DNA from 3 places in the Enterobacter sp. N5-15 genome. Region 1 is predicted to be linked to each of the others. Evidence: predicted binding sites of a transcription regulator. Region 1 holds the regulator's gene; each other region holds the start of a gene.
The links. Region 1 encodes LexA, which represses DNA repair genes until DNA is damaged. Its sites were predicted from a motif close to TNCTGTATGTACATACAGNA; they were not measured.

Region 1 (7,748 bases):
TGATGAAGGCGCGTATGCACGCTTTTGTTGCTTTGATGGTGGTTTCTATAGGTGCAGGTCTCTTTTCCGGTATGCCGCTCGACAAGATCGCCGCGACGATGGAAAAAGGGATGGGCGGTACGCTGGGCTTCCTGGCGATTGTGGTGGCCCTTGGCGCGATGTTTGGCAAGATTTTGCACGAGACGGGCGCGGTCGACCAGATTGCCGTCAAAATGCTGAAATCCTTCGGCCACAGCCGTGCGCACTACGCGATTGGCCTGGCTGGCCTGATTTGCGCGCTGCCGCTGTTCTTCGAAGTGGCCGTTGTGCTGCTGATAAGCGTCGCGTTCTCCATGGCGCGCCATACCGGCACTAACCTCGTGAAGCTGGTTATTCCGCTGTTTGCGGGCGTGGCGGCGGCCGCAGCGTTTCTGCTGCCTGGGCCTGCGCCGATGCTGCTGGCGTCCCAGATGCACGCTGACTTTGGCTGGATGATCCTGATCGGCCTGTGCGCGGCAATTCCGGGGATGATTATTGCCGGTCCGCTGTGGGGCAACTTCATCAGCCGTTACGTTGAGCTGCACATTCCGGATGACGTCACCGAGCCGCACCTGGGCGAGGGCAAAATGCCGTCCTTCGGCTTCAGCCTGTCGCTGATCCTGCTCCCGCTGGTTCTCGTGGGTCTGAAAACCATCGCCGCGCGCTTTGTGCCGGTGGGTTCCAGCGCCTACGAATGGTTCGAGTTCATCGGTCACCCGTTCACGGCGATCCTGGTGGCCTGTCTGGTGGCGATTTACGGCCTGGCGATGCGTCAGGGAATGCCAAAAGACCGGGTGATGGAGATCTGCGGTGCCGCGCTGCAGCCTGCGGGTATTATCCTGCTGGTGATCGGTGCCGGCGGCGTGTTCAAGCAGGTGCTGGTGGATTCCGGCGTGGGTCCGGCTCTGGGCGAAGCGCTGACCGGGATGGGCCTGCCGATTGCGGTAACCTGCTTCGTACTGGCCGCGGCGGTGCGTATCATCCAGGGTTCCGCAACCGTGGCGTGTTTAACCGCCGTGGGTCTGGTGATGCCGGTGATTGAACAGCTGAACTACTCCGGTGCGCAGATGGCCGCGCTGTCTATCTGTATCGCGGGCGGTTCGATTGTGGTCTCTCACGTTAACGACGCAGGCTTCTGGCTGTTCGGTAAATTTACCGGTGCCACCGAAGCGCAAACCCTGAAAACCTGGACGCTGATGGAAACCATCCTCGGCACAACGGGTGCGATTGTCGGGATGATTGCCTTTACGCTGCTGAGCTGAATGCGGTGAAGTAACAAGGCTCAAAAATAAGGCCCGGTAGCGTTAGCGCTTACCGGGCCTTTATATTATGCAGAACGCCAGGCCGGGTCAGGTGAAGCCACCACCCGGCTTTTTCACATCACTCGCCCTGCGTCGCGCTCTCAATCGTCAAACGCACATCCGAGGTGATCAGCTCTGCCAGCATCTGGTACACCTTCAGCGTCTCTTCCGGCTCGGCATCGCCCGTATCGCTGATGAAGCCTTCGTCACGCAGCGTCAGCACCAGAGAGCTGAAGACCGCTTTGTCGAAGAATTCAGGGGCGTTAATGCCGTGCAGAACGGACAGGCGCTGTGCCAGCGTCCGGCTCTCTTTCTCCAGCGTACCGCGGTTGATAGACGGGTTCGCACTCAGCAGCCAGAACGTAATGGCGTAGCGCTGCAGCGTTTCGCGCGCGCCGGCCGCTAGCAGTTGCAGGGTGCGGGAGCGTGACGGATTGATGTGTAGCTCGTCGTTCGAGACGGTAATCAGCCCCTGACGACGCAGCTCTTCCGTCAGTTTATCCAGCTCGGCTGCCAGCTCATCCTTGCTCCAGCGCAGGAACAGCTCCGCTTTCAGCATCGGGTAGAGCGTATCAACGTGACGCAAAAGTTCCTGACGCGAGATACGGCGATGCTGGGTGATGATGGCCGCCATGAGCGACGGCAGCATCAGCATATGGGTGATGTTGTTGCGGTAGTAGGTCATCAGCACTGCCTGCTCGCGCGGCAGAATGATGATGTCGCCGATCGTGTCCTTTTCGACTTCAAACTTGTTCATCTGCAACGCGTGATCGATAAGCTCACTGGCGGTAGCAGAAGGCACGGTTGAATCAACGGAATACGGTACGTTGCGCATCATGTCCAGATAGCAATCCAGCTGCTCCGTGAGCTGTTCACGGGTCAGCGAGCGCTGACGCGAAGCCAGAAGCGCCGTACAGCACAGGTTCATGGCGTTAGCCGCACCGGCGTTGTTAATGCGCACCATCAGCTCGGACGCGATGCCGTTGACCGTTGGCGTCAGCCAGGCCGGACGAATTGCTTCGATAGGATCGATGGATTCGCGCCACTCGGGAACGTGATGGTTCAGGTACGTCATCAGCGGCATCGGTTCGCCGAAGTTCACGTAGCCCTGACCGAGATTGCGTAGCTTGCTCAAGCCGCGCAGCATCTGCGGCAGGCTCTCTTTCTCTTTGGTCGCACCGCGCAGCTCTTTGGCGTACGTGCCCACTTCCATCACGTGCTCATAGCCAATGTAGATTGGCACCAGCGTGATTGGACGGGTTCCTCCGCGCAGCATCGCCTGGATGGTCATCGACAGCGTGCCGGTCTTCGGATCGAGCAGACGTCCGGTACGGGAACGACCGCCCTCGACGAAGTACTCCACGGAATAGCCGCGGCTGAACAGCTCGCCCAGATACTCGCGGAACACGGTGGAGTAGAGCTTGTTGCCCTTGAAGGTACGACGGATAAAGAAGGCGCCCAGGCGGCGGAAAATCGGGCCTGCTGGCCAGAAATTCAGGTTGATACCGGCAGCAATGTGCGGCGGTACCAGCCCCTGGTGATAGAGCACGTAGGAAAGAAGCAGGTAGTCCATGTGGCTGCGGTGGCAGGGAACATAGACGATCTCATGGCCATCATGCGCCAGTTGACGTACACGCTCGGCGTTATGAACGTTGATGCCCTGGTAGAGGCGGTTCCAGGTAAAGCCGAGAATGCGATCGGACAGGCGAATCATCTCGTAAGAGAAGTTCGCTGCAATCTCTTCCATCAGCGCAATGGCGTTCTGCTGGGCTTTCTCATGCGATATTTTCTTGCTGCGCGCTTCATCTTCGACGGCGCGGGCAATCGCTTTGGAGGCCAGCAGCTTGTTGAACAGATCCTGACGCGCCGGGAGACGCGGCCCTACGGCAGCCAGGCGCTGGCGGGCGAAGTGCATACGCGCCACGCGCGCCAGTTTCTGCGCGATGATCTTGTCGGTGCCGTGCTCGTCCGCCATTCGACGCAGCGAAACGGAAGGGGAGAAACGCACAAAGCTGTCGCGTCCCAGCCAGGAGACCGCAAAGAACTTCTGGATGCCGTTAAGCATGCGCAGCGGCGGGTTCTCTTCACCTTTTTCACGGCCCGGACGACGACCAAACATCACCGATACCGGCACCATCTGCACATCCAGATCGGGGTTGCTGCGGTGCAGGTCGAGATAGTCATGGAACAGCTTGATGGACTCTTCTTTTGGCGTGTAGTAGGTAAACACGCGCGGCCCGCCGTGAATGAACACGTAGCGCGGCAGTAAAGTGCCGTCAACTTCAAGCGGTTCAAGCGGGTCAGGTAAGTCATGCGCCAGACACTGGGCACGAAGCGTCAGTAAGTCTGCCTTCGAGTTATAAGGCAAAACGTACATAATAGGACGCGACGTATCGAGCCCTAATTCCAGCGCGGGTTCTGCTGGGATAGACTTGCTTTTTACCAGGATGCTTAATGGTAAATTAAGTAATTTGTAGTAAATTCGTGGCCAGCCGGACATAAACGATGTAAAGCCTCTGGTTAATAATGCAATTGCTGCGCAAGGATAACAGAAAGCGCGCAAAATTTCTGTTGTTACCCGTCATACTTCAGGCTGTAGCGAAACGCGCTACAGCTCCTGTTACTGACGCTTTTTTTCATAAAAGGTTCTTTTAATGGCCAATAATACCACTGGGTTAACGCGTATCATCAAAGCCGCCGGCTATTCGTGGAAAGGGTTCCGTGCTGCGTGGATCAACGAAGCCGCCTTTCGCCAGGAGGGCGTCGCCGCTATCATCGCGGTGATCATCGCCTGTTTCCTTGATGTTGATGCTATTACCCGCGTACTTCTTATCGGTTCCGTGCTTCTGGTGATGATAGTGGAAATTCTTAATAGCGCTATTGAAGCCGTTGTTGATCGCATTGGTTCAGATTTCCACGAGCTTTCTGGCCGCGCAAAAGACATGGGCTCTGCTGCCGTGTTGCTGGCGATTATCACTGCCGTTATCACCTGGGTCACGCTGCTTTGGTCACATTTCCGATGAGCCTCGAGGAATAATTAAGTCCCTGGTTTTTTGTGCAGTTTTTGGTTCCAAAATCGCCTTTGACTGTATATACTCACAGCATAACTGTATATACACCCAGGGGGCGGAATGAAAGCGTTAACGACCAGGCAGCAAGAGGTGTTTGATCTCATCCGGGATCATATCGGCCAGACGGGTATGCCACCCACGCGTGCGGAAATCGCGCAGCGTCTGGGCTTCCGTTCTCCGAATGCTGCCGAAGAACACCTGAAAGCGCTGGCGCGTAAGGGCGTGATTGAGATTGTTTCAGGCGCGTCACGTGGTATCCGCCTGCTGGTGGAAGAAGAGACGGGCATTCCGCTGGTGGGGCGCGTTGCTGCCGGTGAGCCTTTACTGGCACAGCAGCATATTGAAGGCCATTACCAGGTTGATCCAGCCATGTTCAAACCGAGCGCTGATTTCCTGCTGCGCGTCAGCGGTATGTCGATGAAAGACATCGGCATTCTTGACGGCGATCTGCTTGCGGTGCACAAAACGCAGGATGTGCGTAACGGCCAGGTGGTTGTCGCACGCATTGATGATGAAGTCACCGTCAAGCGTTTGAAAAAACAGGGGAACACCGTTCAGCTACTGCCTGAAAACAACGAGTTCTCCCCGATTGTGGTCGATCTCCGCGAACACAACTTCTCTATCGAAGGACTGGCGGTTGGGGTCATTCGCAACGGCGAATGGCTGTAACCTCTTCCTGACAGGCTATGGCGCCGCTGTAGCCTGCTTCATTCTCCACTCCCGGTATTTTTCATGTCACTGCTGACGGCATCCGATAAGGCATTGTGGCGTCTTGCTCTGCCGATGATTTTCTCCAATATTACCGTTCCCTTGCTCGGTCTGGTCGATACTGCCGTTATTGGTCACCTTGATTCGCCTGTTTATCTTGGCGGCGTGGCGATTGGCGCGACGGCAACCAGCTTCCTGTTTATGCTGCTGCTCTTTTTGCGCATGAGCACCACCGGACTCACGGCACAGGCTTATGGTGCAAAAGATCCGCTGCGTCTGGCGCGCGCGCTGGTGCAGCCGCTGATCCTTGCGCTTGGCGCGGGGCTGTTAATCGTTTTATTACGTGCGCCTCTTATCGACCTTGCGCTCCATGTTGTTGGCGGCAGCGAGGCGGTACTGGCGCAGGCGCGACGTTTCCTTGAAATCCGCTGGCTCAGCGCGCCCGCATCGCTGGCAAACCTGGTTCTGCTGGGGTGGCTACTGGGCGTTCAGTACGCACGCGCGCCGGTCATTTTGCTGGTGGTAGGCAACCTTCTCAACATTGTGCTGGATGTCTGGCTGGTAATGGGCCTACATATGAACGTGCAGGGCGCGGCGCTGGCGACGGCGATTGCCGAGTACGGAACCTTTATTATTGGCCTGTGGATGGCCTGGCGCGTGCTGGCGATGCGCGGCATCTCCCTGGCGCTGCTCAAAACCGCATGGCGCGGCAATATCCGTAAGCTGCTGGCACTTAATCGTGACATCATGCTGCGCTCGCTGCTGCTTCAGCTTTGCTTCGGCGCGCTGACGGTTTTCGGGGCTCGACTGGGGCCAGAAATCGTTGCGGTCAACGCGGTGTTGATGACGCTACTGACCTTTACCGCCTACGCGCTGGACGGTTTTGCCTATGCGGTAGAAGCGCATTCCGGGCAGGCGTACGGTGCGCGCGAAAGTGGGCAGCTTCGGGACGTCTGGCGGGCAGCCTGCCGTCAGTCGGGACTGGTGGCGCTGGCGTTCGGCCTGGTTTACGCCTGCCTGGGTGAGCAGATCGTGGCATTGCTGACGTCTATCCCTGCGCTGCGCGAGCTGGCGAGTCACTATCTCATCTGGCAAGTCATCTTACCGGTGGTCGGCGTCTGGTGTTATCTGCTGGACGGCATGTTTATTGGTGCGACGCGCGGAGCGGAAATGCGCAACAGCATGGCGGTCGCGGCGGCAGGGTTTGGCCTGACGCTGCTGACGCTTCCCTGGCTGGGTAATCACGGTTTGTGGCTGGCCCTGGCCGTTTTCCTCTCGCTGCGAGGGATATCGCTGGCTTTTATCTGGCACCGCCACTGGCAAAACAATACCTGGTTTCCCTCGCGCCACGATATATCGTGACGGTTAAAGATTCCGAATATGAAATCAACTGCCGAATCCTTAACTACAATAATTATCACGTCCAGCAGAAAAGAACGTAACGGACGTTACGACCCGACGCTTAACTAAGAGGACACGATGATGAATAAAGACGAAATCGGCGGCAACTGGAAGCAGTTCAAAGGTAAAGCGAAAGAAAAGTGGGGTAAGCTGACTGATGACGATATGACCGTCATTGAAGGTAAACGCGATCAGCTTGTCGGTAAAATTCAGGAACGTTACGGCTATGCGAAAGATCAGGCGGAAAACGAAGTCAAAGACTGGGAAACCCGTAACGACTACCGCTGGTAACGCTGAATAACCCACAGGGCGGCTCTAAGCCGCCTTTTCTTTTGCCGTTAACGCGGCTTTTTCTTCACAAGAATTGAGTGGTCGTGCTGGCAAGCGTCCTGATGGCGACAGGCTTCCACTTCCACGCAGGCAGAGCACAGCCCGTGCGCTTCAATCACGTTATGACGCAGGGCAAAACCCATTTTCGCCGCCAGCGTATGCATAATATCTTCCACGCCTTCCGCAGCCTCTTCTTTCACCACGCCGCAGCGGTCACAGATAAACATCGCCGACGTGTGGGTGGGCTGATCAAACAGATGGCACAGCACATAGCTGTTGGTGGATTCAACCTTATGCACGAATCCTTGTTCCAGCAGGAAATCCAGGGCGCGATACACCGTCGGTGGCTTCGCCTGCGGCTCGCTTTCACGGAGCAGGTCGAGCAGATCGTAGGCGCTGATAGCACCCTGCTGCAGGCTCATCAGACGTAAGACTTCAAGGCGCTGCGGAGTGAGGCGCACATTGCGTTGGGCGCACAGCTTTTCGGCCTGCGCTAACAGCTCTTTTGTGGACTTATCCATGTAGCACCCCGGATGTTATAGGACGGAAAACGCCCACTTTATCATGTTCTGGTAAAAACACCGAGATCCGCCAGTCTGTGCTATACCTGACCCATTACAAACCGGGAAATAAACAATGAAAAAACCTGACTGTATTCGGCACTGGCGCGACGTTGAAGGCGCGGATGATTCGACCTATCCAGATAGCGATGAGCTTTTTTCTATCGGCGCCCCGTTGGCTCGCAAGCTTGGGCTTGGGCGCATTGGCATCCATCATGAGCGTTTGCCGCCCGGGCGCAGAACGTCCTATCCGCATGCGGAAAGCGATGAAGAAGAGTTCATTTACGTGCTCGAAGGTTATCCAGAGGCGTGGATTAATGGCTATTTATGGAAACTTGAACCGGGCGACAGCGTGGGGT
Region 2 (7,748 bases), 1.6 Mb from region 1:
TCATTCCTTCCGGGCCTTTGGCCTGCTCCAGAATCAACTGATCCTCAACGCCTTCGCGTAAAAAGCGCGTCTGGCGACTCATTCTCGCGCCAGAGGCCTGCAGTGCCAGCGCGACAAAGATCAGGGCGTATATCACCCAAAAGCCGATGTTCAGCTGTTGATGAAAATCCGGGGTGGGTGAATTAAACCAGAAAACATTCAAAAATGGCGTATTAAAACGCATCATCTCAATCATGACATGAGCGAAATCAAGCATTACCGCATTGATACCCGGCTGTTTTTCGCTGTGATCGTACATAAATTTGAGTACAGAAATCAGCGTAGAAATGACGGCAGGAATAAAAATTACCCAGCCAGCAATGCGTTTTAAGACCGCGATGCGTCCAGCTTGTTGATACGTCATCAGTTCCTCTTCATAAAGACGCGTTATTTGTGCCTAAGTCTACCTGCTGGCCATCAATTTCGCCCGATCTTTGAAAGCAATATGCTAAATTGCAGATTGTGCTTAGCACGTATCGTCTGTCGAACACCCTGGATAAGGAGACGTTGTGATGTCGACACCGCGCCAAATTCTTGCCGCAATTTTTGACATGGATGGATTACTGATCGATTCCGAACCGCTGTGGGATCGCGCCGAACTGGATGTGATGGCCAGCCTGGGCGTGGATATCAGCCGCCGTAATGAACTCCCCGATACGCTGGGCCTGCGCATCGATATGGTGGTTGACCTGTGGTTTGCCCAACAGCCGTGGGTAGGTCCCAATCGCGATGAGGTGACCGCACGCATTATCAGCCGCGCCATTTCTCTGGTGGAAGAGAACAGGCCGCTGCTGCCCGGCGTACGCGAGGCCGTTGCGCTGTGTAAAGCCAAGGGGCTGAAGGTTGGCCTGGCCTCGGCTTCACCGCTGCATATGCTGGAAAAAGTGCTGACGATGTTTGAACTGCGCGACAGTTTCGATGCGCTGGCGTCCGCTGAAAAATTGCCTTACAGCAAGCCGCACCCGCAGGTCTATCTGGACTGTGCCGCGAAGCTCGGCCTGGATCCCCTCAACTGCGTTGCGCTGGAAGATTCCGTTAACGGTATGGTGGCGTCGAAGGCTGCGCGGATGCGCTCCATTGTGGTGCCCGCTGAAGAAGGCCGTCACGATCCCCGGTTTGCGCTTGCCGATGTGAAGCTTAATTCACTGGCAGAACTCACGGCGCATCATCTGCAGGGCGGTTAACGCCCTTCTCCGGTTTGTGACAAACAGTTACACCGTCACCTCTTCCGCCTACTGTATAAAAACCCTATACTGTATGAATTGACAGTTTTGTGGGTTTTATCATGACGGCGGAAGGCCACCTGCTTTTTTCAATTGCGTGCGCGGTATTTGCCAAAAACGCTGAACTCACCCCCGTGCTGGCACAGGGGGACTGGTGGCATATTGTCCCTTCCGCCGTATTGACCTGTCTGCTGCCCGACATTGACCATCCTAAATCCTTTCTCGGACAACGCCTGAAGTGGGTGTCGAAACCCATCGCCCGCGCGTTCGGCCACCGGGGGTTTACGCACAGCCTGCTGGCCGTGTTTGGCCTGCTGACGCTTTTCTATTTAAAGGTGCCCGAAAGCTGGATAGTCCCCGCCGATGCGATCCAGGGGATGGTGCTGGGCTATTTAAGCCATATTCTCGCCGATATGCTGACGCCTGCGGGCGTGCCGCTGCTTTGGCCCTGCCGCTGGCGTTTCCGTTTTCCCATCCTCGCCCCGCAGAAAGGTAACCAGCTTGAGCGTGCACTGTGCATGGCGCTGTTTGCTTACGCCGTCTGGATGCCGCAAACCTTGCCCGAAAATAGTGCAGTTCGCTGGTCATCCCAGATGATTAATTCGCTGCAATTTCAGTTTAATCGCTTTATTCATCACCAGATTGAACAGTAAACCGACAAAATTATCCCATTTGTCATAACCCATTCCATTTGGATATAAGCGCTACATCACACTTCTGCTAACCTTCCGCCAACAGGATCGGTAAAAACCGACCCAATAATAAATCAGGAGAACGGGGATGAATTTTCCACTCATCGCGAACGTCGTTGTGTTCGTTGTATTGCTATTGCTTCTCGCGCAGGCGCGCCACAAACAGTGGAGCCTGGCGAAAAAAGTGCTGGTTGGTCTGGCCATGGGTGTCGTATTTGGTCTGGCATTACAGGCAATTTATGGCTCCGATAATCCAGTTCTGAAAGACTCTATTCAGTGGTTCAACATCGTCGGTAACGGCTATGTCCAGCTGCTGCAGATGATCGTTATGCCGCTGGTGTTCGCCTCTATTCTGAGCGCCGTGGCCCGCCTGCATAACGCCACTCAGCTGGGAAAAATCAGTTTCCTGACCATTGGTACGCTGCTGTTCACCACGCTGATTGCCGCGCTGGTGGGTGTGCTGGTCACCAACCTGTTTGGCCTGACCGCAGAAGGTCTGGTTCAGGGTTCCGCTGAAACGGCGCGTCTTACCGCGATTCAAACCAACTACGTTGGTAAAGTGGCTGACCTGACCGTGCCGCAGATGGTGCTCTCCTTCATTCCGAAGAACCCGTTTGCTGACCTGACCGGTGCGAGCCCAACCTCCATCATCAGCGTGGTTATTTTCGCCGCGTTCCTGGGCGTAGCGGCGCTGAAGCTGCTGAAAGACGATGCGCCAAAAGGCGAACGCGTGCTGACCGCGATTGACACCCTGCAAAGCTGGGTGATGAAGCTGGTTCGTCTGGTCATGCAGCTCACCCCTTACGGCGTGCTGGCGCTGATGACCAAAGTGGTTGCCGGCTCTAACCTGCAGGACATCATTAAGCTGGGCAGCTTCGTTGTCGCCTCTTATCTGGGCCTGGGCATTATGTTCGTGGTGCACGGCATCCTGCTGGGCGTGAACGGCGTCAGCCCGCTGAAATACTTCCGTAAAGTCTGGCCGGTACTGACCTTTGCCTTCACCAGCCGTTCCAGCGCCGCGTCTATTCCGCTGAACGTTGAAGCACAGACCCGTCGTCTGGGCGTGCCTGAATCCATCGCCAGCTTCTCTGCCTCCTTTGGTGCCACCATTGGTCAGAACGGCTGTGCGGGTCTGTACCCGGCGATGCTGGCGGTGATGGTTGCGCCAACCGTGGGTATCAACCCGCTGGATCCGGTTTGGATTGCCACGCTGGTCGGGATTGTTACCATAAGCTCCGCAGGCGTTGCGGGTGTTGGCGGTGGCGCAACCTTCGCCGCGCTGATTGTGCTGCCTGCGCTAGGCCTGCCCGTGACGCTGGTCGCGCTGCTGATCTCCGTTGAGCCGCTGATCGACATGGGCCGTACCGCGCTGAACGTCAGCGGCTCCATGACCGCCGGTACGCTGACCAGCCAGTGGCTGAAGCAAACCGACAAAGCGATTCTGGAAAGTGAAGACGACGCCGAGCTGGCGCACCGTTAATCACTTTAGAAATAAAAAAACCGCCTGATGGCGGTTTTTTTATTTCTGTTAATCTTCAACCTCTTCATCCTGGCGGATCTGCATCGCCCACCGCTGCGCTGACTCCGGCACCGTAAACGTGGGCGAGCGACGGAAGTGTTCGCCGATCAGCACAAAGGCCACATATTTCCCCCGCAGCTGCCAGACATCGCGAAAACCCTCCACTTTCAGGGCATGGTCAGGCGGCGCGGGCTCAACGCGGGGCACATAGCTAATAACCTGGCGGTTTTGTTGACGAAGAGGTTTCATAAGCGACTGGTTCACTAAAGCAAATTCTTGAAGCAGGAAAGTTCTATGATAGCCGATCCTGCTGCCTTCCGTCGCGCTCCGAGTGGGCGGGATGGCTCCTTTCGTTAATGATGGCATGTGAAAACTCTTAGTTCGCGAGCCATCTCGCGACATTGTTCTATCCTTAATAGGGTTTTTAGCAATGGATAAAGGAGAAGCGTGCAATGTCGAACAAAGATAAAACACATCAATCACCGATTCATGGCACTGAGGAATCTCAACCGGGTATGGACTCTCTCGCCCCTGCTGACGGCTCTCACCGCCCCTCCCCTGGCCCTTCCGCGCCAGGCGAACAGCCTACCGCACCGGGAAGCGTGAAATCGCCGGACACGGGAAACGAGAAGCTGAAATCGCTTGAGCCACACCGTAAAGGCGGCGAAGGTTTTGCGCTCACCACCAATCAGGGCGTGCGCATTGCAGACGATCAGAACTCCCTTCGCGCAGGCGCGCGCGGACCAACCCTGCTGGAAGACTTTATCCTGCGGGAAAAAATCACCCATTTCGACCATGAGCGCATTCCGGAGCGCATCGTTCACGCGCGCGGTTCCGCTGCGCACGGCTACTTCCAGCCATACAAGAGCCTGAAAGCGATCACCAAAGCGGACTTCCTCTCCGACCCGGACAAAATCACTCCGGTATTTGTGCGCTTCTCCACCGTACAGGGCGGCGCCGGTTCGGCAGATACGGTTCGGGATATCCGCGGCTTTGCCACCAAGTTTTATACCGAAGAGGGTATTTTCGATCTGGTGGGCAATAACACCCCGGTGTTCTTCATTCAGGACGCGCATAAATTTCCTGACTTTGTCCATGCGGTAAAACCGGAGCCCCACTGGGCCATACCGCAGGGACAAAGTGCGCACGACACCTTTTGGGACTACGTCTCCCTGCAGCCTGAAACCTTACACAACGTGATGTGGGCGATGTCAGACCGCGGCATTCCTCGCAGCTATCGCACCATGGAAGGGTTTGGCATCCACACCTTCCGTCTGATCAACGCCGAGGGTAAAGCCACGTTTGTGCGCTTCCACTGGAAGCCGGTGGCGGGTAAAGCCTCGCTGGTATGGGACGAGGCGCAGAAGCTGACCGGACGCGATCCGGACTTCCATCGCCGCGAGCTGTGGGAATCCATTGAAGCGGGCGACTTCCCGGAATACGAACTGGGCCTGCAGCTCATACCGGAAGAGGACGAATTTAAGTTTGATTTCGATCTTCTTGACCCGACGAAGCTGATCCCGGAAGAGCTGGTGCCGGTTCAGTTGGTGGGTAAAATGGTGCTCAACCGCAACCCGGATAACTTCTTTGCCGAAAACGAACAGGTTGCGTTCCACCCGGGGCATATCGTACCGGGGCTGGATTTCACCAACGATCCGCTCTTGCAGGGACGTTTGTTCTCGTACACCGATACGCAGATCAGCCGTCTCGGCGGGCCGAACTTCCACGAAATTCCGATTAACCGCCCAACCTGCCCGTACCACAATTTCCAGCGCGACGGGATGCACCGTCAGGATATTGATACCAACCCGGCTAACTATGAGCCGAACTCCATCAACGATAACTGGCCGCGTGAAACCCCTCCCGGGCCGAAACGCGGTGGATTCGAATCGTACCAGGAGCGTATCGACGGCAACAAAATTCGCGAGCGCAGCCCGTCGTTCGGCGAGTATTACGCCCACCCTCGCCTGTTCTGGAACAGCCAGACGCCGATTGAGCAGCAGCACATTATCGGCGGCTTCAGCTTTGAGCTGAGTAAAGTGGTGCGTACCTACATCCGCGAGCGGGTGGTTGATCAGCTGGCGCGCATTGATATTCAGCTCGCCCAGAGCGTTGCGGATAACCTGGGTATTACGCTGACCGATGAGCAGCGCAACCTTGCGCCGCCGAAAGAGGTTAACGGCGTGAAGAAAGATCCATCCCTGAGCCTGTATGCCGTGCCGGGTGGCTCGATTAAAGGCCGCGTGGTCGCCATCCTGCTGAACGACAACACCCGCGCCAGCGACGTGCTGGGGATCATGCAGGCGCTGAAAACCCAGGGCGTGCATGCGAAACTGCTTTATTCCCGCATGGGGGAAGTGACCGCCGATGACGGCTCCGTGCTGCCGGTGGCGGCAACCTTTGCCGGGGCGCCATCGCTGACCGTCGATGCGGTGATTGTGCCGTGCGGGGATATTGACAGCCTGCTGAACAACGGTGACGCCGTGTATTATCTGCTGGAAGCCTATAAGCACCTGAAACCGATCGCGCTGTCCGGCGACGCACGACGGTTTAAGGCGCAGCTGAAGGTGGCCGATCAGGGTGAGGACGGTATTGTCGAGGGCGACAACGTTGACGATGCGTTCATGACGAAGCTGTTTGATTTGCTCGCGGCGCACCGCGTCTGGTCACGCAGCAGTAAGATTGACCAGATACCGGCGTAAAAAAAGCCGGGTGGCGCTTGCGCTTACCCGGCCTACATTTCGACTGGCTTTGTCTTTAAAGATCCCCAAACGTCCCCAACCGATACCCACGCTCGGCAATCGCATACTTCAGCGACGCCGACGTCAGCACGTCCAGCTCCGCCAGGCGCGGCCAGCAGTAGGCGCTTTTCCGCACGGTGTTATCGACAAAAGCAGGATGCGCCATGACCTCCAGCGACTTTTCCCCCCGCGTGGCGGAATCATCCAGCACCTTCAGGAACAGCGCTTCGTCGATCTCGTCGCCGTAAAATGTGCTGCTGAACCCCTCTGTGGTTGTCACGGCGCAGTCCGGCACGCCGCGCGCGTCCCGATCCACGCGCATCGCCACGCCTTTGCGCTGTGCAAACTCCGCGACAATCGGGAAAATCGCCGGAATCATGTGCACGTGGTGATGGCTGTCGATATGCGTCGGCGCCTTACCAAACACATCAACAAAGCGGTTGAACTGACGCTCCAGCTCGCCGGCAATCTCTTCGAGCGGCAGAGCATCCTGCTCCGCCAGTTCCCAAATCCATTTGCCCAGTTGGCCGTCGCGCGTCAGGCCCGGCATTGGCGAAAGCGGCATCCCGAGCGTCAGCACAAAATGCATGCCGACGCCCAGCTCCGGCACCTCGCGGCTCAGCTGCGCCGCGTGTTCAACCGCCTCACCATTCACCAGCGCCGTGGTAGAGGTCACAACCCCCCGGCGACAGGCTTCAATAATGCCGTAGTTCTGGCCTTTCGAGAGGCCAAAATCATCGGCATTAACGATCAGCAGGTTTTCCATTGTGCGTCCTCTTAGTGGTGTTTGAACTTCAGCTTCTCGATCGTGGCGGCAAAGTTCGGCAACCATTTTTCATGCGCCAGGATCATCTCGCTGGCCAGCTGCTCCGCATCGCGGTCGGAATGCACCAGCGGGCTGAGGTTCAGCGCCAGAAGCACGTCATTGAGCTCGCCGCTCAGCGCCGCATTGCTTGCCGCCACTTCAAAGCCTTTGATGGTGTGGATCAGGCCCATGACCTTATCATCGAAGTGGGTGATGCGTGGATGCGGTTTAGCGCCATCGCGTCCCAGGATGCAGGTCATCTCAACCGCCCAGTCCGCCGGGATATTGTCGATATGGCCGTGGTGCGGCACGTTGACATAGTGCTCCGCCTGCTTGTCGTTGTAGATGGCGTTAATCACCTCGCACGCCGCATCGGAGTAGTAGGCCCCGCCGCGCTGCTCCAGCTCTTTCGGTTTGACGTTCAGGTTCGGATCTTTATACAAATCGAACAGCTGCTTCTCGACTTTCTGAACAATCTGCGCGCGCGCGCCGCCCTTATAATACTCGCCCATTTCGATGGCCAGCATCTCTTTCTGCTTGAAGTAGTAAAGCAGGTACGAGCACGGCAGCAGGTTCAGCGAGCGGATCAGCCCTTCGCTGAACGGCAGGTCAAAGATGTTTTTCACCGATGCCGCCGTCAGGCGACCGGAAGCCACGCCGTCGAGCAGTTCGGCAAAGCGCGATTTTCCGTTCACGATAACGTCTTTAATGAACACCATGTGGTTCAGG
Region 3 (7,748 bases), 1.3 Mb from region 1:
GTGCGAAAAGCACAATCAGAACGCGGAAGTGTCCTGGAACAGGCCAACTTTCAGGTCGCTAGCGCTATAGATCAGACGGCCGTCTACCAGCACTTCGCCATCAGCCAGGCCCATAATCAGGCGGCGGTTAACGATGCGCTTGAAGTGAATACGATAGGTCACTTTCTTCGCTGTAGGCAGAACCTGGCCAGTGAATTTTACTTCGCCCACGCCCAGCGCGCGGCCTTTACCTTCGCCGCCCAGCCAGCCCAGATAGAAACCAACCAGCTGCCACATGGCATCCAGGCCCAGACAGCCAGGCATTACCGGATCGCCAATAAAGTGGCAACCGAAGAACCACAGGTCCGGGTTGATATCGAGTTCTGCTTCTACGTAACCCTTATCGAAGTTGCCGCCGGTTTCGGTCATTTTCACGACACGGTCCATCATCAGCATGTTCGGGGCCGGCAACTGTGGGCCTTTTGCGCCAAACAGTTCGCCGCGACCAGAGGCAAGAAGATCTTCTTTTGTATAGGATTCGCGTTTATCTACCATGTTCTCAGTAAGCCTTATTTTAGTGAAGGACGCAGGATAGCTAACACGTGTACGCTGAACAAGTCCGATCAGTTCGAACTAAACCAGCCCAGCCAGCGTAACGGCCATGGATAACGATGACGAGCATCCTGCTGCGTCGCCTGAGCAATGCGCTCCTGGATGGTCTGCATCAGGGTGGTTTGCCCTTCGCCATCCCAAACCAGATTTGTCAGTAAGGGTAGCGCATCCTCAATCCCTTCGATGGCCCAGATGGTGAACTGCTCTTGCTCAACCGCATCAAGAATGTCCTGACTGAGGCTCAAATGGCGTGCGTTGGGAGCAGGAATAATCACACCCTGTTTGCCGTTTAAACCGCGCTGCTGACAGATAGAGAAGAAGCCTTCAATCTTTTCGTTGAGGCCTCCCACAGGCTGGGCACGGCCGAACTGGTCCACCGAACCGGTGATCGCGATGTTCTGATTGATGGGCACTTCCGCCAGGGCGCTGATTAAGGCGCACAGCTCGGCCATAGAGGCGCTGTCGCCATCCACTTCGCTGTAGGACTGCTCAAACGTCAGCGAGGCGGAGAAGGGGATCTGTTGCTCAAGCTGCAGCTCTGACATCAAAAACGCCTGCATGATCATCATGCCTTTCGCGTGAATGTTGCCGCCCAGCTCGGCTTTCCGTTCGATATCGGTGAACTCGCCATCGCCAATGTGCACAACGCAGCTGATACGAGACGGTTCCCCGAATGCGCGCGGATGGCCGGGAAATTCAATCACCGACAGGGCGTTGATCTGCCCGACGCGCTCGCCTTCGGTCTCCACCAGAATTTGTTCCAGCAGAATTTCATCCTGCATACGGTCGGCAAGATAGCCTTCTCGCCACTCACGCTGAGCCAGCATCTGAGTGAGCTGTTCGCCGGTGAACGCTCCGTCACCGCTGATCGCACCCACTTCACGCAGCTGTTTACCGATCCAGAGCGGGCAAAGCGGCAGCGTTTCCTGGTCACCGGTGTAGCGCACCGCTTCGCGGATTAAGCCCGGCCATGCGTCAGCCGCAGGGGTTGGCAGCGTAAAACGTTCAGCAACGGCCATCACCCACTGGCACCACTGTGCCATATCGTCGGCGTCAGCAATCTGGATGTTGTCTTCGTATTCGCTATACACCGCCTGCTCTGCGAGTTCCGACTCCATTTCCTGGAAGTCCGCCAGCGATTCACGGTCGCCCGTCAGCACGACGGTTAGCGACAGCGGCATAGACGGAACGGAGACAGGCAGAGGACGAGACTCATCGTAGCCGACCCAGTCGAAACGCTGCTGGTGCACGATGGTTTTCAGACGCATCCACAGCAGCGGCTGCGAGAGCAGGGTACGCAGTGAGATGATGAGAACACCGCCATTTGCGCGATGTACCAGCCCCGGCTGCAGCGAAAGTTCACCGTTAAACTGGCGCAGACAACCAAAGAGCTGTTCCGCCTCGGCCCAGTTAGCGGTAATCACTTCGCCCTTAGCGGCAAAACGACCATCGGCCTGCGCCGCCGGTTCGAAAGTGACATCATGTCCCGCAATACGATACTGGCCGCCAAAAACTGCGTTCGCTTCCGGCTTCAGCTGGCGCACGGCATCTCCGAGCAGCGTCAGGTATTCCGCTTCTTCCGGGGCCTTGAGCAGCATGAAGGGCGCAGTTGCCCATGGGCTTAACACCTGCTCCAGCGCATAATGCAAACGAGGCTGCGTATCGCTAAGGATGAATTCGTGTTCTTTTGCGAGTTCGGGCTGTGCAAACAGTTCCTGGTAACTTTCGGTATCCGGAACAAGGTCACGCCATGCAAGTTTCGTAATGGTCAAAGTTGATGTTTTTTAGTCAGATGTAAAAGCGTGGAGTATACCGTAAGCGGGGGGCTGTACCCAAGCAGGATTGGGTATTTCGACAGGGCGATTGGCTGCATTCACTCACAGGATATGATTTCTTTTCAGCAGATTGCTAAAAAACTGATATTCTGAACAGAGTTACGTGGTAACACTGAGATCGCAATGAAATATCAACAACTGGAAAATCTCGAAAGCGGCTGGAAATGGAAGTACCTGGTCAAAAAGCACCGAGAAGGGGAGCTGATCACCTGCTACATCGAAGCCAGCGCTGCGCAAGAAGCCGTGGATATTTTGCTGACCCTCGAAAATGAACCGGTACAGGTTAACAGCTGGATTGAGAAACACATCAATCCCGCGTTGTTAAACCGGATGAAGCAAACTATCCGCGCGCGACGCAAACGGCATTTTAATGCTGAGCATCAGCACACTCGCAAAAAATCAATCGACCTGGAGTTCGTTGTCTGGCAACGCCTGGCTGGGCTGGCACAACGACGGGGCAAAACGCTTTCGGAAACCATCGTGCAGCTGATTGAGGATGCCGAACATAAAGAGAAGTACGCCAATCAGATGTCGACGCTGAAGAACGACCTTCAGGCTCTGTTGGGTAAAAAGTAGATTTTTCTTTTCTGCAGACAATAAAAAACCCCGCATGGCGGGGTTTTTTTATAAGACGATAACTTATGCCGCTGGCTGAGTTACAACGTCTTTGATGCCTTTAACTTCGATCTCTACGCGACGATCTGGTGCCAGGCAGTCGATCAGTGCAGCGCGAGCTTTCACGTTGTCACAGGTGTTGCCAGTAACTGGGTTAGATTCGCCCATACCACGTGGGGAGATCTTGTTAGCTGGGATACCTTTAGAGATCAGGTAATCAACAACAGACTGAGCACGTTTCTCAGACAGTTTCTGGTTGTAAGCGTCAGAACCGATACGGTCGGTGAAGCCCAGAACCACTACTGAACCGTCTTTAGGATCCAGGTTGCTCAGCTGAGAGTACAGCTGATCCAGTGCCTGCTGACCTTCTGGTTTCAGAGTCGCTTTGTTGAAGTTGAACAGAACGTCAGACTTCAGAGTGAAGTGCTTGGTCTGTACTTCTGGAGCTGGAGCCGGCGCTGGAGCAACAACTGGTGCTGCTTCTTCCTGCTGGCCGAAACGGTAGGAAACACCTACGCTCAGCATGCCGTTGTCTGGACGAACACCAACGGTGTTGCCGTCGCCGATGTTGTTAACCCACTGGTATTCCAGACGGGTAGCGATGTCACGGGTCATAGCCCACTCAACGCCACCAGCGAATACTGGGGAAACACCGGTATCATGGTTGTCACCAGCGATGTTGTTGCTGGAGTCTGCGCGCCATACCATGCCGCCCAGACGGGTGTACACGTCCAGATCGTCAGTGATTGGGTAGCCCAGTTTAGCGGTCAGCTGAACGCCCTGTGCTTTGAAAGCGCCGTTGATGGTGTCGCCTTTGTATGGCATACGACCTAACCAGTCGTAACCCATTTCAAAACCAACATACGGGTTAACCTGATAGCCACCGAACGCACCTGCACCAAGCTGGCTCTCGTGAGTTGGGCCATCATTGTTCAGGCTGCTGTTGTACCAGCCGGTGTCGTGGAACTGAGACCAGCCCAGTTTACCACCTGCATACCAGGTATTATCTTTCGGAGCGGCCTGCGCTACGGTAGCGAAGCCAGCCAGTGCCACTGCAATCGCGATAGCTGTCTTTTTCATTTTTTGCGCCTCGTTATCATCCAAAATTCGCCATGAAAGTCTCAGGAGAGAATCACGGTTAAATCCTTCACCGGGGGGCGTGGTCAAATATAAATCTACCGATATCTTCGGCTTAGGCCGAGCACCCCTGGCGATGTAAAGTCTACAACGTAGCTGAAAACTTACAAGTGTGAAGTCCGTCAGGCATATGAAAAAAAAAGTTCCGTATACCGATTATTTAACATTTTTCGAACGAATTTTGTGCAATAAAATTAAGGAGAACCGCACCAGACAAGCCTTGCCGCAATTTTCAGTCAGGGAACTTTAATGCCATCTTGTAGTCAAAAAAAAATTCCAGGAAAAATCTTAATTTCACTCAATGATACAAATTCGAGTGAATTTTTAGCCCAGAAAGTTGTCCTCTGCGGTAAGAATCCGATCGAACCGGACGCATAATGAACCCGATCGCACTCCCTTCTTCAGCTGCTTCAGTCAGACGGAAATGTTCCTCTTCCGTCAATTCTTCCGGTAACCATCCAATCACCACGCTGTAATTTCCGGTGCGTAACGCGCGAATCATCGACTCCACGGTATCGCACGGCGAGAGCTGGTTAATTTGCATGACCTTAGTTAGCGGAAGGCCTGCGGACTGAACCCACTCACGGCTCAGTTTTTGCTGAGGCGTGAGCCAAAGCTGCCAGCGTGATTGCTGACCAAGCTGTTGCAATAACGGCAACAGCAGAAGTTGCGTCAACAGGGGCTGGTCTTCACGATAAACCACTTCACTGATAAGCCCCGTGGAAACACGCTCGACGGAATTCTGCGCGACATTGCCTGCGGTAGAAGAGAGAGAGGTTGAGCGATTTGCATAGCCTGAAGTGTGCATATTCATTCCAGCCCTGTAGTTACTGTATGGATATACAGTAACCCCTGTATGCATAAAGATCAACCTCATTTTCGGAAAGCGACTCGCAAAATTCATTCAATCTTGATGCTCCTCGAAAAATCATCTTGCTCAACGGCGATAAGTTGCCTATTTTCCTGCTAACGGATCCGCTAGTAAGAAATTTCGTTGTTACGTTATGATTTTTAAGGGAAATATCATGAAAAAGATATCTTATGAACGGATTTATAAATCCCAGGAATACCTCTCCCCGCTGGGCGAGATACATCATCGCGCGCTGTTTGGAGGCTACACCCTGGCGGTAGATGATGCAGTTTTTGCCATGGTGTCTGATGGCGAGCTTTATCTTCGGGCCTGTGAGGAGAGTGCGAAATACTGTGTAAAGAATGCCTCTTCATTTTTGACGTTGATGAAGCGTGGCCGCCCGGTGCTGCTCAACTATTACCGTGTGGATGACGGATTATGGCAGGACAGGGACCGGTTGCTTCAGCTCTCCTCGTTTGCGCTTAGTGCGGCAAGAAAAGAGCGCTATCAGCGCCATCAGCGAAACCGCCTGAAGGATCTGCCAAACCTGACCTTTCAGCTTGAGGTCTTACTCTTTGAAGCAGGCATCACTAACGAGGAAACGCTCCGGGAGCTCGGTGCCAGAGCGAGCTGGCTAAAGATGCGGGCAAAAAACAAAGCGCTCGGTATTAAAGTTCTCTTCGCGCTGGAAGGGGCTATCGAAGGGCTGCATGAGGCGGCACTCCCGGCAGGCATTCGCCGGGAGCTGACGGAGTGGTTTAATGCGCTGCCTGAGCCGCAGGAGAATCACTCCTCCAGGTAGCGATTTGCTGTTGCAGCCGGCAAATTTCAGGCAGCAGAGCGATAAGCAGGCCTATCTGCTGAAGAACCAGCGGCGCTTTGCTGTCGTTTCCTGGGTCAAGATGCGCAATGCGTTGAGCCAGTTCATCCAGCGCCTGTTCAACGCGGGGCTCATCGGCCGGCCGGTGATGAAGCGCGTCATCGACATAGCAGACGGCGTCATCGAGCAGGTTGAGAATACCCGGGTTGGTGAGTTTCTCACGGTGGGCACCCAGCGTCGAAATATAGCTGGTGAACGTATGGTTCAGGCAGAGCAGGCGGAACGCGGTCTCACGGATCTCCGCCGTGGCGCGAGGCTCCGTTGACATGTTAGAGACAACGGAGGCCAGTTCTGCATCACTGTTGTGCGCGTCGCGACGTGCTATCCGGTAAGCCAGGCGGTTATCGCGCCCCTGGTGGTACTGCTCCAGGATAGCGTCAAGGTATCGACAGTTGGCGTTCATCGCCCTGTCTACCACGCGCGGCAAATTGCGGAAACGCCAGTCCGGCCAGATAAAGCTGACAGCGGCCCAGGCAATCGCGCAGCCAATCAGGGTATCGATCACGCGGGGCAGGGCGACTTCAAACCCTTCACCCAGCAGGTTAAAGCAGAGCAGCACCAGCAGCGTGATGAACATGGTGGCATGGGCATACTGCACGTTGCGAAACGCAAAGAACAGCACGCCGGTGATCACGATCAGAATCAATTGACCTTCAACGGAGGGCACAAAATAGAGCACCGGAAGGCCGATCGCGACGCCAACCAGCGTGCCGATAATACGCAGCGCAAGACGGTGTCGGGTGGCGTTATAGTTCGGCTGGCAGACGAACAGGCTGGTCAGCAGGATCCAGTAGCCGTGGTGCAGCCCGGTTATCTGAATAAAGGCATAACCCACGCACAGGACCAGCGACATTCTCACCGCGTGGCGAAAGAGCGCCGACTCCGGCGTAAAATTGCGGCTCAGCCGTAGCCACATATCGCTAACGCTGTGCACGCTGTCATCAGCAAGCTGATTTTCCACCTCACTGCCCGGCAGCGCCATCGCCTGTTCGGACTCAATTGTCGCCAGCTGAGCATCAATCGCCCGCAGGTTGTTCAGCAGAAAGCCCAGCGCTTTGATGTGCTCCGGTGACGTTCCGCTGGCCTGAACTCGGTCGAGCGCCGCATCAAGATGGCTGAATACGCGTTCAAAGCGGGGATCATGCTGATAGGGCGTGCGCAGCAGAATGGAGCGCGAGAGCTGCTGGCACGCCTGGGACTGCATGGACAGCAGGCGCTGGAAGCGGAACATGACGTCGCTGTAGCGGAACTTCTCGCGCAGGGCAGCATACTGAACGTGCGAGGAGCTGGCGCGTTCATGAATATCCTGGGCGGCAAAATAGTAGTGTAAGGTCCTTCGGGTTCCGCGCTGGCCGCGATCGCCGCGCAGGCGGGTAAGCAGAGAGGCTTTTGTCTGGTTAAGGGTGGCGACCAGCTGGCCGTTTGCCAGCGCCAGATCGTAGAGCGGAGCCTGGCTTTCTTCCTCAATATCCGGGTCGAACAGCCGGGACTTCAGTTCCAGATAGTGGGCTAACTGCTCAAAGCTGCGGGCAAGGTTATCCTGCAGAGGGCGAACCGGGAAGATCAGATGACCGGTTAGCGTCAGCAGGTTATACCAGATGGCGCCCAGCAACAGCAGAACCGGCTGCTGGTACCACTGGTCGTACAGGGAAACGCCCAGCATGGTGTAGATGGCGATCAGCAATGCACCAAAAGCGATGGTGGCATAGCGCTGCCCAAGGCCGCCCAGCAAAATAAACCCGCTGGTTGAGAGCGTAAGGCCCAGGGCAAACAGCCAGGGCCACGGGAAAAGCAGCTCAACGGACGCTGACGCAATGAAAAAGCAGACAAGCGTAATGAC

Region 2: a site for LexA is predicted at 1,291-1,310, ahead of AC2TE5_RS09175 (metal-dependent hydrolase). Genes of this name have one in related genera too.
Region 3: a site for LexA is predicted at 5,007-5,026, ahead of sulA (SOS-induced cell division inhibitor SulA). Genes of this name have one in related genera too.

The regions. Positions count from the first base shown of each region.
Region 1 is NZ_CM170150.1:332,483-340,230, forward strand. Features, by position in the region: gene gntU (gluconate transporter) at 1-1,280, shown strand, start outside; gene plsB (glycerol-3-phosphate 1-O-acyltransferase PlsB) at 1,399-3,819, opposite strand; gene AC2TE5_RS01545 (diacylglycerol kinase) at 3,974-4,342, shown strand; gene lexA (transcriptional repressor LexA) at 4,451-5,059, shown strand; gene dinF (MATE family efflux transporter DinF) at 5,123-6,460, shown strand; gene AC2TE5_RS01560 (CsbD family protein) at 6,581-6,790, shown strand; gene zur (zinc uptake transcriptional repressor Zur) at 6,838-7,350, opposite strand; gene AC2TE5_RS01570 (cupin domain-containing protein) at 7,466-7,748, shown strand, end outside.
Region 2 is NZ_CM170150.1:1,928,073-1,935,820, reverse strand. Features, by position in the region: gene AC2TE5_RS09185 (YniB family protein) at 1-403, opposite strand, end outside; gene hxpB (hexitol phosphatase HxpB) at 552-1,223, shown strand; gene AC2TE5_RS09175 (metal-dependent hydrolase) at 1,325-1,915, shown strand; gene AC2TE5_RS09170 (L-cystine transporter) at 2,043-3,434, shown strand; gene cedA (cell division activator CedA) at 3,483-3,737, opposite strand; gene katE (catalase HPII) at 3,926-6,175, shown strand; gene chbG (chitin disaccharide deacetylase) at 6,231-6,980, opposite strand; gene AC2TE5_RS09150 (6-phospho-beta-glucosidase) at 6,992-7,748, opposite strand, start outside.
Region 3 is NZ_CM170150.1:1,632,826-1,640,573, forward strand. Features, by position in the region: gene fabA (3-hydroxyacyl-[acyl-carrier-protein] dehydratase FabA) at 16-534, opposite strand; gene AC2TE5_RS07585 (AAA family ATPase) at 603-2,363, opposite strand; gene matP (macrodomain Ter protein MatP) at 2,550-3,002, shown strand; gene ompA (porin OmpA) at 3,066-4,121, opposite strand; gene sulA (SOS-induced cell division inhibitor SulA) at 4,477-4,986, opposite strand; gene AC2TE5_RS07605 (TfoX/Sxy family DNA transformation protein) at 5,204-5,830, shown strand; gene yccS (YccS family putative transporter) at 5,787-7,748, opposite strand, start outside.